DNA from 3 places in the Burkholderia sp. AU33423 genome. Region 3 is predicted to be linked to each of the others. Evidence: predicted binding sites of a transcription regulator. Region 3 holds the regulator's gene; each other region holds the start of a gene.
What was found. Region 3 encodes FliA, which starts transcription of late flagellar genes. Its sites were predicted from a motif close to CTAAAGTTTNNNNNNNNNNNGCCGNTA; they were not measured.
Positions count from the first base shown of each region.

Region 1 (3,270 bases), on a different contig from region 3:
CGAGCGTCGACGCGAAATCGACGTCGCGGGCCTGGTAGCCGGGCGTGTCGGAGTTCGCGATGTTCGACGACAGCAGTTCCTGCCGGTAGGCGCGCACGTCCAGCGCCTGTCGGCCGAACGCGAATTCCGCATCGAGTTTGTCCAGCATGTGTGCGTCTCTCCGTATGAAGCGCTGCACGCCCCTCACGCCGGATGGCGACGCGAGAGGCTTTTTTCCATGACAGCGATGGTAGGCGTCGGACGCAACCGGCAATCGGGCGAATAACGCGGCAAAGGCCCCCTCTATTCATCGTTTGCGCGACCGCCCCGCTCCCTAGAATGCGAAGCGGAGCAACGGATCGGGGATACGGCGATGACTGGCAGCGCACTTCGCGGAAGGAACGGGCGGCTCACGCACGTCCGGCGTGCGTTTGCGCTCGCCGCGGCGCTGTCGGCGCTGTGGATCGCCGCCCCGGCCGCGCACGCGGACGACGCGATGATCGTGATTCCGGGGCGCGGCGAGACGGCCGAAACCGCGCTCGCGCACGCCAATGCGGCGAGCGGCGGGCAGTTCGGCGGGAATGCGGCGATGGCGCCGGCTTCGGGCCTGGCGCCGGACACGGGTCGTGCCGCGAGCGGCGCGGGTGCGGGTGCGGCTGCCGCCGCCGGCGCGTCCGGCACCGGCTACGCGGCGCAACCGGCTGGCACGATGGTCGTGACGACCGTCCCGGCGCCTGCGCCTGCGCCAGCCCCGGCGCCGCGCGCTGTTTATGCAGCCGCCCGCATGAACGCCGAAACCGGATATGGCGCGCCACGCGCCGCCGATCCGAACGCGATCGCGACGGTCGTCGCCGGCACGGCCGAACCCGCATCGAATCCCGTACGGCCGGCCCCGCAGCCGGCCATGGCCGCACGCCTGGCGGCGGCCCGCGCCGCACCCGCGCCGCGCGCCGTCCCGGTTTCCGCGAACCCGGCCCCGGCGGCCAATGCCGCCAACGCGACCCAGCCCGCGACGCCGCCCGGCCAGCAGGATCCCGAGTCGATCCGCCGCACGGCCCTCGCGTTCCTGCAGCAGCAGGTCGCGGGCCTGCCCGGCAAGACCACCACGACGGTCACGACCGCGTTTCCGCGCGGGCTCGCCGCGTGCACGACGCTCGAACCGTTCATGCCGACCGGCGCGCGCCTGTGGGGCCGCACGACGGTCGGCGTGCGCTGCGCGGGCGAGCGGCCGTGGACCGTCTACCTGCAGGCGAAAGTCACCGTGCAGGCCACCTACTACGTCGCCGCGCGCCAGATCGCGCCCGGCGAGCCGCTTTCCGCGGCCGACCTGGTCGCCCGCGACGGCGACCTGACGGTGCTGCCGCTCGCGGTGATCACCGATCCGGCGCAGGCGATCGGCGCGACCGCGCTCGCGCGCATCTCGGCCGGGCTGCCGCTGCGGCAGGACCTGCTGAAGAGCGCGGCGTCGGTGTCGGCCGGCCAGACAGTGCGGGTCGTCGCGGCCGGGCCCGGATTCACGATTTCGGCCGAGGGCAGCGCGCTGGCGAACGCGGCGCCCGGCCAGTCGGTACGGGTGCGGATGGCGGCGGGCCAGATCGTCACGGCGATCGTCAAGGACGCCGGCACCGTGGAAATTCCGCTATAGGGACGGATCTCGCGGCAAGAATGTAAAGAATTGTTTATTCGGGCCATTTCGGGCTCGCGATGCTAAAGTTCGGGCCGACCCGGCCGTTATCTGGGTCAAACCGAACAGGAAACCCATCGTGAAGATCGATTCCACTCCGAACCCGAGCCCCCTGGCGCCGACCGGCAACGGCGCGACCCGTGCGCAATCCGGCACGGCCTCGTCTTCGTCCGCGCAGGCGGCCGATGCGGGGTCGACCGGCGGTGACATGAGCGTGAACCTGTCGGGTCTGTCCGGCCGGTTGCGCTCGGTATCCGCGTCCGGCAACGGCGATATCGACACGGGCCTGGTCCAGTCGATCAAGGACGCGCTGAACAACGGCACGCTGACGATCGACGCGAACAAGATCGCCGACGGCGTATTGAATACCGCCCGAGAGCTGCTGCAGCAGCAGCGCCCGGGCAACTGAAGCCGGCCTCGCGAGGCCGGCCCCCCGGGTTTGCCGGCGCTACCCGCGCCGGCGCGACGAGCATGACGCGATGAGAGAAGAGCTGCTGGCCACGGTCAACGACGAACACGCGACGGTCGAGGCGTTCGCGTCCCTGCTCGCGTACGAGGAAAAGGCGCTGACGACGGCGCAGCCGCTCGAGATGCTGCCCGGGATCGTCGAGAAGAAAAGCGAGCTGATCGACCGGCTCGCGCAGCTCGAACGCACGCGCGATACGCAGCTTTCCGCACTCGGCTTTCCGGCCGGCAAGAAGGGGATGGACCAGGCCGCCGAGCGCGATGCCCGCCTCGCCGGCCGCTGGCAGTTGCTGCAACAGGCCGCCGAACGCGCGCGCCAGGCCAATGCGAACAACGGGATGCTGATCCGGATCCGGATGGACTACAACGAGCGCGCGCTCGCGGTACTGCGCTCGGCGCCCGCGCCGGCCGGCGTCTACGGCCCCGACGGGCGCGTGTCGGCCCTCACGCGCTGAAGCACTGACTGACCGACCGGCGGCAGCGCCGCCACCGTACTCCCCCCCGCCGTTCGCGGCACGTCACGTTTCGACAGACCGGGCCCGAGCCCGGCACCCACGGTCCCTTCCGATACACGGTCGCGCAGCCGCGCGCCGTCCCGTCACAACAATCAGAAGAGGGCCGCATGCCATATTTCCGCATTCCGTTTTCATCCCGCGTCGCTGCCGTGTCCGCTGTCGCCACGCTGGGCGCCGCCCTGACGCTCCCCGCCGCGCAGGCCGCCGGCCCCGCGCCGCTGCCCACGCCGACGGGCGACATGGCGCTGTCTCCAGCCGGCCCCGACATCGCGCCGCCGGCCGCATCGAGCCCGCCGGGCGCCACGCCGCGCGCGTCCCGCCGCGGGTCCGACACCTACACGTACCTGCGCTGCTGGTACCGGATCGACGCGGACCCGCTGAAGCCGGCCGCGACGTACGAATGGGCACTCAACCCCGCCGGCGGCGACTGGTATCGCGTGTCCGGCTACTGGTGGGCGGACGGCATCACGCAGTGGAAGAACATGTTCTACAGCACGACGACGCAGGACACGCTCGCCGACGTATGCCGCAAGACGCTGGCCGCGAAAGGCATCAGGACCGACCTCGTGCAGGCGGTCGCGGCGAACAACGCGCTGTCGTTCAACTACACGGTGTGGACCATCGACG
Region 1 covers NZ_NKFH01000005.1:915,890-919,159, forward strand. Annotated here, with positions in the region: gene flgB (flagellar basal body rod protein FlgB) at 1-148, opposite strand, end outside; gene flgA (flagellar basal body P-ring formation chaperone FlgA) at 353-1,624, shown strand; gene flgM (flagellar biosynthesis anti-sigma factor FlgM) at 1,743-2,072, shown strand; gene CFB50_RS16810 (flagella synthesis protein FlgN) at 2,143-2,583, shown strand; gene CFB50_RS16815 (SGNH/GDSL hydrolase family protein) at 2,751-3,270, shown strand, end outside.
Region 1: flgM (flagellar biosynthesis anti-sigma factor FlgM) is a predicted target of FliA. The motif match lies at 1,687-1,713, and genes of this name have one in related genera.

Region 2 (3,270 bases), on a different contig from region 3:
TGCATCCGCGTGGCGATCTCGCGCAGCGCCGCGTCGCCCGCGCGGTGGCCGAACCCGTCGTTGATCGGCTTCAGCCCGTCCATGTCGATGTTGAGGATGCCGAGCCGGCCGTTCGCGCGCAGCGTCGTGTGCATCGACTGCCGCAGGCGGTCGTAGAACAGCGCGCGGTTCGGCAGGCCCGTGAGCGCGTCGTGCGTCGCGCGCAGGTACAGTTCGTTCGCCTCGTTGCGCGCCGCGTGGAACATCGCGGCGGCGATCAGGTCGGCCGTCAGCCGCAGCGTGGCCGCGTCGGCCTGCGAAAAGCCGTCGACTTCCGGCGACATCACCTTCAGCACGCCAACCGTCGTATCGGCATGGGTGAGCGGCATCACGAGCATCGAGCGCAGGCCGACCCGCCGGCAGGCGTCGCGATCGACTCGGGGGTCGGTTTCCGAATCGATGCAGTGCAGCAACGCGCCTTGCTGCACGCACAGGCCCGACAGGCTGCCCGAGCGCCGCAGACGCAGGCCGAGCATCCCGGCGGCCGTGCCCGACGCGGCGCGGTACACCATGTCGTCGCCCTCGGCGAATTCGACCGCGGCGGCGCTCGCGCCGGTGAGCTGCGGCACCTGCTCCGCCACATAGGCCATCACGCTGCCGAGATCGAGACCGAGCTTCGCGATCTCGGTCTGCGCGGCGATGATGCGCAGCAGCGTATCGGGGGACGGAGTGGCGGTGTCGACGATTTGATTCAATTCAGTTTTTCCGTGAAAGAAAGCACGTCCGGCGGCCCGGGAATGCGGTAGCATACGCGCCGCCTCGCGGCCGCGCGTTCCGGCGGGGCGGTCTGCAACGGACCGCCGCCGGCCGGCCGGTCCGCGCCGGCAGTATGCCGTTCGGCCTGTCGGGCGACAACGGCGCAATTCTTACCATTCATCCCTCTCGCGCAGCATTTCCGACCGGATTGAGGTTTTTTTCGCTTCAATGTCGCTAATCGGGGTGAGTTTTGGCTTGTTTTTGAGATAGTGTGACGAATGGGCGTGTGCCGGTGCCAGGCGCGCGCAGCACGATGACGCGCGATTAAAGAATCGCCGCATCGTTTCGATAAGTGAATCAGGTCAGTTTGATACATATGAGGGGAAGCAGTGGGGATGTTCACTCACGGGCATAGCTGCTTTGCGTGCATCGATTTCGATACGACGGACGACCGGATGATCCAGATGAAACGGGGTGCCGCATGAAGCCGGCCGTGTCGCCGCTCGTCCTCTCGGCCGCGATGGCCGGCGCTTTGCATGCCGCCGCGCTGTCGGCCGCGCCGATGCCGGCCGTGCCGGTCGCCGCCGCGTCCGGCGCTGCGCCGGCGCCGGTGCCCGCGACCGTGCCCGCGGCGGCCGGCGCGAGCGCAGCCGGCCTGCCGGCGACGACGGTACACCTGCCGTTCGCGTCGCTCGGCGCGTTCGATCCGCTGCGCCTGCGCGGCGCCGACGACGCCCGCACGATCAACGCGGGCGTGCGGCTCGACCGCGTGGTCACCGGCGCGCGGCTGCGCCTGACCTACGCATATTCGCCGTCGCTGGTGTTCCCGATGTCGCACCTGAAGGTGTCGGTGAACGGCGAGGTCATCGCGACCGTCCCGTTCGATGCCGCGCAGGCAGGCCGCACGGTCACGCAAGAGATCCCGATCGATCCGCGCTACTTCTCGGATTTCAACCAGATCGGCCTGCGCCTGATCGCGCACTACACGCTCGACCATTGCGAGGATCCGGCCAACTCGGCGCTGTGGGCCGACGTGAGCCCGAAGAGCGAGCTGATCCTCGACGAATCGCCGGTTCGCCTGCCGAACGATCTCGCGCTGCTGCCCGCGCCGTTCTTCGACCGGCGCGACAACGGCCGCGTGCGGCTGCCGTTCGTGCTGCCGGCGTCGCCCGATTCAGCGACGCTGCGCAGCGCGGGCGTGCTCGCGTCGTGGTTCGGCGCGCTGGCCGACTACCGGCATGCGCGCTTCCCGGTGTCCTCCGGGCTGCCGGCCGACGACCAGGCGGTGGTGATCGGCACGGCCGCGACGCTGCCGGCCGGCCTCGCGCTGCCGTCGATCAACGGTCCGCTGCTCGCCGTGGCCGACAACCCGGCCGCGCCGGGGCGCAAGCTGCTGGTCGTCACGGGCCGCACGGCGGCCGAGGTCGACGATGCGGTCGCGACGCTCGTGCTGGGCCGCGCGGCGCTGTCGGGGCCGTCGGCGACGGTCGCGCACGTCGATCTCGGCGCGCCGCGCAAACCGTACGACGCGCCGCGCTGGCTGCCGGTGAACCGGCCGATCACGTTCCGCGAGCTCGTATCCGATACGCGCGAGCTGGAAGTGCGCGGCACGTCGCCCGACGCCATTCGCCTGAACCTCCGTGTGCCGTCCGACCTGCATTCGTGGAACGGCGCGGGCGTGCCGATCGCGCTGCGCTACCGCTACACGGCGCCGACGGTGCAGGACAACTCGACGCTCGCCGTCGAGATCAACGACCAGCTCGTGAAGTCGTACCGGCTCGGGCCGGCCCATGCCGAGGATGCGCACGGCCGCATGCAGCTGCCGTTGCTGTCGGTGCCGGAAGGGCGCGTGACGAGCGACGTCGACATCCCGGCGTTCCGGGTCGGCAGCGGCAACCAGCTGCAGTTCCGCTTCACGCTCGATTCGCAGAAGACGGGCCTGTGCTCGAGCACGGCGACCGAGCCGCAGCGTGCGGCGATCGATCCCGATTCGACGATCGACTTCTCGCACTTCGTCCATTACGCGCAGTTGCCGAACCTCGCGTTCTTCGCGAACAGCGGCTTCCCGTTCACGCGCTTCGCCGACCTGTCGCAGACGGCCGTCGTGATGCCCGACCGGCCGTCGCCGCAGGAGCTCGAGGCCTACCTGACGATGCTCGGCCACATGGGCGAATGGACCGGCTTCCCGGCGCTGCGTGTGCAGGTGGCGCGGCCCGGCGACGTCGCCGCGCTGTCGGGCAGCAAGGACCTGCTCGTGATCGACGGCTCGCCCACGTCGCCGCTGCTCGCGCACTGGCGCTCGGCGCTGCCGCTCGTGATCGGCGAGCAGGGTGGCGCGGGCGGCGAAGGCGCCGCGCGCGTCGCGTTCTCGGTGAAGGAGCGCTGGCGCAATGGCGTCGGCCTGACCGAAGGCGGCGCGCATATCGAGCAGACGGGCTCGCTCGCGGCGCTCGCCGGATTCGAGCTGCCGGGCAGCCGGGGGCGCAGCGTCGTCGCGCTGACGGCGACCGACCAGCCGCACCTCGGCGACCTGCT
Region 2 covers NZ_NKFH01000004.1:1,000,274-1,003,543, forward strand. Annotated here, with positions in the region: gene CFB50_RS07340 (sensor domain-containing diguanylate cyclase) at 1-734, opposite strand, end outside; gene bcsB (cellulose biosynthesis cyclic di-GMP-binding regulatory protein BcsB) at 1,217-3,270, shown strand, end outside.
Region 2: bcsB (cellulose biosynthesis cyclic di-GMP-binding regulatory protein BcsB) is a predicted target of FliA. The motif match lies at 1,060-1,086, and genes of this name have one in related genera.

Region 3 (3,270 bases):
CCACCGACAGCTACCGGATCGGCGGCCACGAGCAGCTGCGCATCTTCGGCAAGATCCTCGGCGTGCCCGTGCACGCGGTGAAGGATGCGGGCGACCTCGCGCTCGCGCTGTCCGAGCTGCGCAACAAGCACATCGTGCTGATCGACACGATCGGCATGAGCCAGCGCGACCGCGCGGTATCCGACCAGATCGCGATGCTGCACGGGGCGAATGCGCCGGTGCAGCGCCTGCTGCTGCTCAACGCGACCAGCCACGGCGACACGCTCAACGAAGTCGTGCAGGCGTACCGCAGCGCGGGCGAGCACCCGGACCTGGCCGGCTGCATCCTCACGAAGCTCGACGAGGCGACCCACCTCGGCGGCGTGCTCGACACGGTGATCCGCTACAAGCTGCCGATCCATTACGTGTCGACCGGCCAGAAAGTGCCGGAGAACCTGTACGTCGCGTCGACCAAATTCCTGCTGAAGAGCGCGTTCTGTGTACCGCGCGACGGCTCGCCCTTCGTGCCGCAAGACGAGGACATGCCGACGCTGCTTTCCGCACTGACCGCACGTTCCACCGCCGAGCTGCACGAGGTGCGATTTGGATAAACAAATCATCGACCAGGCCGAAGGGCTGCGGCGCCTGCTGGCCGGGCGCGCGTCACGCATCGTCGCGGTGGCGGGCGGGCCGGCGGGTGTCGGCTGCACGTCCACCGTCGTGAACCTGGCGGCGGCGCTCGCGTCGCTCGGCAAGGATGTGCTCGTCGTCGACGAGCGTGCCGACGTGCATTCGGCCAGCGCGACGCTGGCGGGCGCGTGGCTGCGCGACGGCGAGCGCGCGCGGGTCGCGGCCGGCTTCGGCCTGTGCGCCGCGGCGCGGCTCGCGCGCACCGGCTACACCGACGCGCAGCTGAGCGATTTCATCGACGGGCCGGCCGACATCGTCCTCGTCGACGCGCAGCTCGGCGCCGACGGTTCGTTCTCGGCGCTCGCACGCGAAGCGCACGACGTGCTGGTCGTCACGCGGGTCGCCGCGCAGGCGATCACCGAGGCGTATGCGTGCATGAAGCGGCTGCATTTTGCGCACGCGTTCGCGCAGTTCCGCGTGCTGACCAATCACGTCGGCAGCCACGCGGACGCGAAGACGGCGTTCGACAACCTCGCGGGCGTCGCGAGCCGCTACCTGACGGTGTCGATCGCCGACGCGGGCTGCGTGAGCGCCGATCCGCTCGTCGAGCATGCGCGCGAACTGACGCGTGCCGCGGTCGACGCGTTCCCGTCGTCGGCCGCCGCGCGCGATTACCGGCAGATTGCCGCCGACCTGCTGTACTGGCCGATGCGCCCGCGTCCGGGTGCGGGCCGCGCCGTGCACGCGGGCGGCAAGCCGTCGTATGAGGCGGGGGCGGCCCACGCCGCATGAGCGCCACCGGAAGGAGAGAGCCATGATGTACAACGCTCAAGGAAAGATGTCCCAGGCCGACGTGCTCGCGCAATATGCGCCGCTCGTGCGACGCCTCGGGCTGCAGCTCGTCGCGAAGATGCCGGCGAGCGTCGACCTCGACGACCTGATCCAGGCCGGCATGATCGGCCTGATGGACGCGGCCGGCCGCTACAAGGAGGACCAGGGCGCGCAGTTCGAGACCTACGCGACGCAGCGTATCCGCGGCGCGATGCTCGACGAGCTGCGCAGCAACGACTGGCTGCCGCGCAGCCTGCGCAAGACGTCGCGCGAGGTCGAGCACGCGGTGCACCAGGTCGAGCAGCATCTTGGCCGCTCGGCGAGCGAGACCGAGATCGCGCAGCACCTGAACATGCCGCTCGACGAATACCAGGGGATGCTGCAGGACCTGCACGGCAGCCAGCTGATCTATTACGAGGATTTCGACCGCGCGGCCGACGACGAACCGTTCCTCGACCGCTACCGCGTCGATCACACCGATCCGCTGTCGGCGCTGCTCGACGAGCACCTGCGCGAAGCGCTCGTCGAGGCGATCGAGCGGCTGCCGGAGCGCGAGAAGCTGCTGATGTCGCTGTACTACGAACGGGGTCTGAATCTGCGCGAGATCGGCGCGGTGCTCGAAGTGAGCGAATCGCGCGTGTGCCAGCTGCACAGCCAGGCGGTCGCGCGCCTGCGCGCACGGCTGCGCGAACAGGCGTGGGTCGGCGCGGAGTCCTGACCCTTTCCTGACGGCCGCGCGCGCCGGCGCCGCGCGCTGGTGCCGGGTGCGCGCCGTATGTGTGCATGCTTGCGCATTCCGCGCGCCGATTTGCTACAATCCTCTCCGCTTTCCGAGGAGCGTTGCGACGGACCTCCTGTGTCCGCCAGGCTCGGAAGGCTTCACCAAGCAGTCGTGCGGCACAACCGCGTCGGCCCCGCTTCCTGAACGGCGCTCACGTCACCAATCTAGAAACTTTTTAGAAAGGAGGGCGTGATGAACGCCATTATCGATTCCAAAGCTACCAACGATTACGTCGTCGCCGACATGGCGCTGGCCGGCTGGGGCCGCAAGGAACTGAACATCGCCGAGACCGAAATGCCGGGCCTCGTGCAGATCCGTGACGAATACAAGGCACAGCAACCGCTGAAGGGCGCGCGCATTGCCGGTTCGCTGCACATGACGATCCAGACGGGCGTGCTGATCGAGACGCTGAAGGCGCTCGGCGCGGACGTCCGCTGGGCCTCGTGCAACATCTTCTCGACGCAGGACCACGCCGCTGCCGCGATCGTCGAAGCCGGCACGCCGGTGTTCGCGTTCAAGGGCGAATCGCTCGACGAATACTGGGAGTTCTCGCACCGCATCTTCGAATGGCCGAACGGTGAATTCGCGAACATGATCCTGGACGACGGCGGCGACGCAACGCTGCTGCTGATCCTCGGCGCGAAGGCCGAGAAGGACCGTTCGGTGATCGCTAAGCCGACCAACGAGGAAGAAGTCGCGCTGTACAAGTCGATCGCGCAGCACCTCGACGCGGACCCGACCTGGTACTCGACGCGCCTCGCGCACATCAAGGGCGTGACCGAAGAAACCACGACCGGCGTGCACCGCCTGTACCAGATGGAAAAGGACGGCCGCCTGCCGTTCCCGGCGTTCAACGTGAACGATTCGGTCACGAAGTCGAAGTTCGACAACCTGTACGGCTGCCGTGAATCGCTGGTCGACGGCATCAAGCGTGCGACCGACGTGATGATCGCGGGCAAGGTCGCGGTCGTCGCGGGCTACGGCGACGTGGGCAAGGGCTGCGCGCAATCGCTGCGCGGCCTGGGCGCGACCGTGTGGGTCACCGAAAT
Region 3 covers NZ_NKFH01000002.1:241,712-244,981, forward strand. Annotated here, with positions in the region: gene flhF (flagellar biosynthesis protein FlhF) at 1-590, shown strand, start outside; gene CFB50_RS01170 (nucleotide-binding protein) at 583-1,401, shown strand; gene CFB50_RS01175 (RNA polymerase sigma factor FliA) at 1,424-2,158, shown strand; S-adenosyl-L-homocysteine riboswitch at 2,267-2,381, shown strand; gene ahcY (adenosylhomocysteinase) at 2,414-3,270, shown strand, end outside.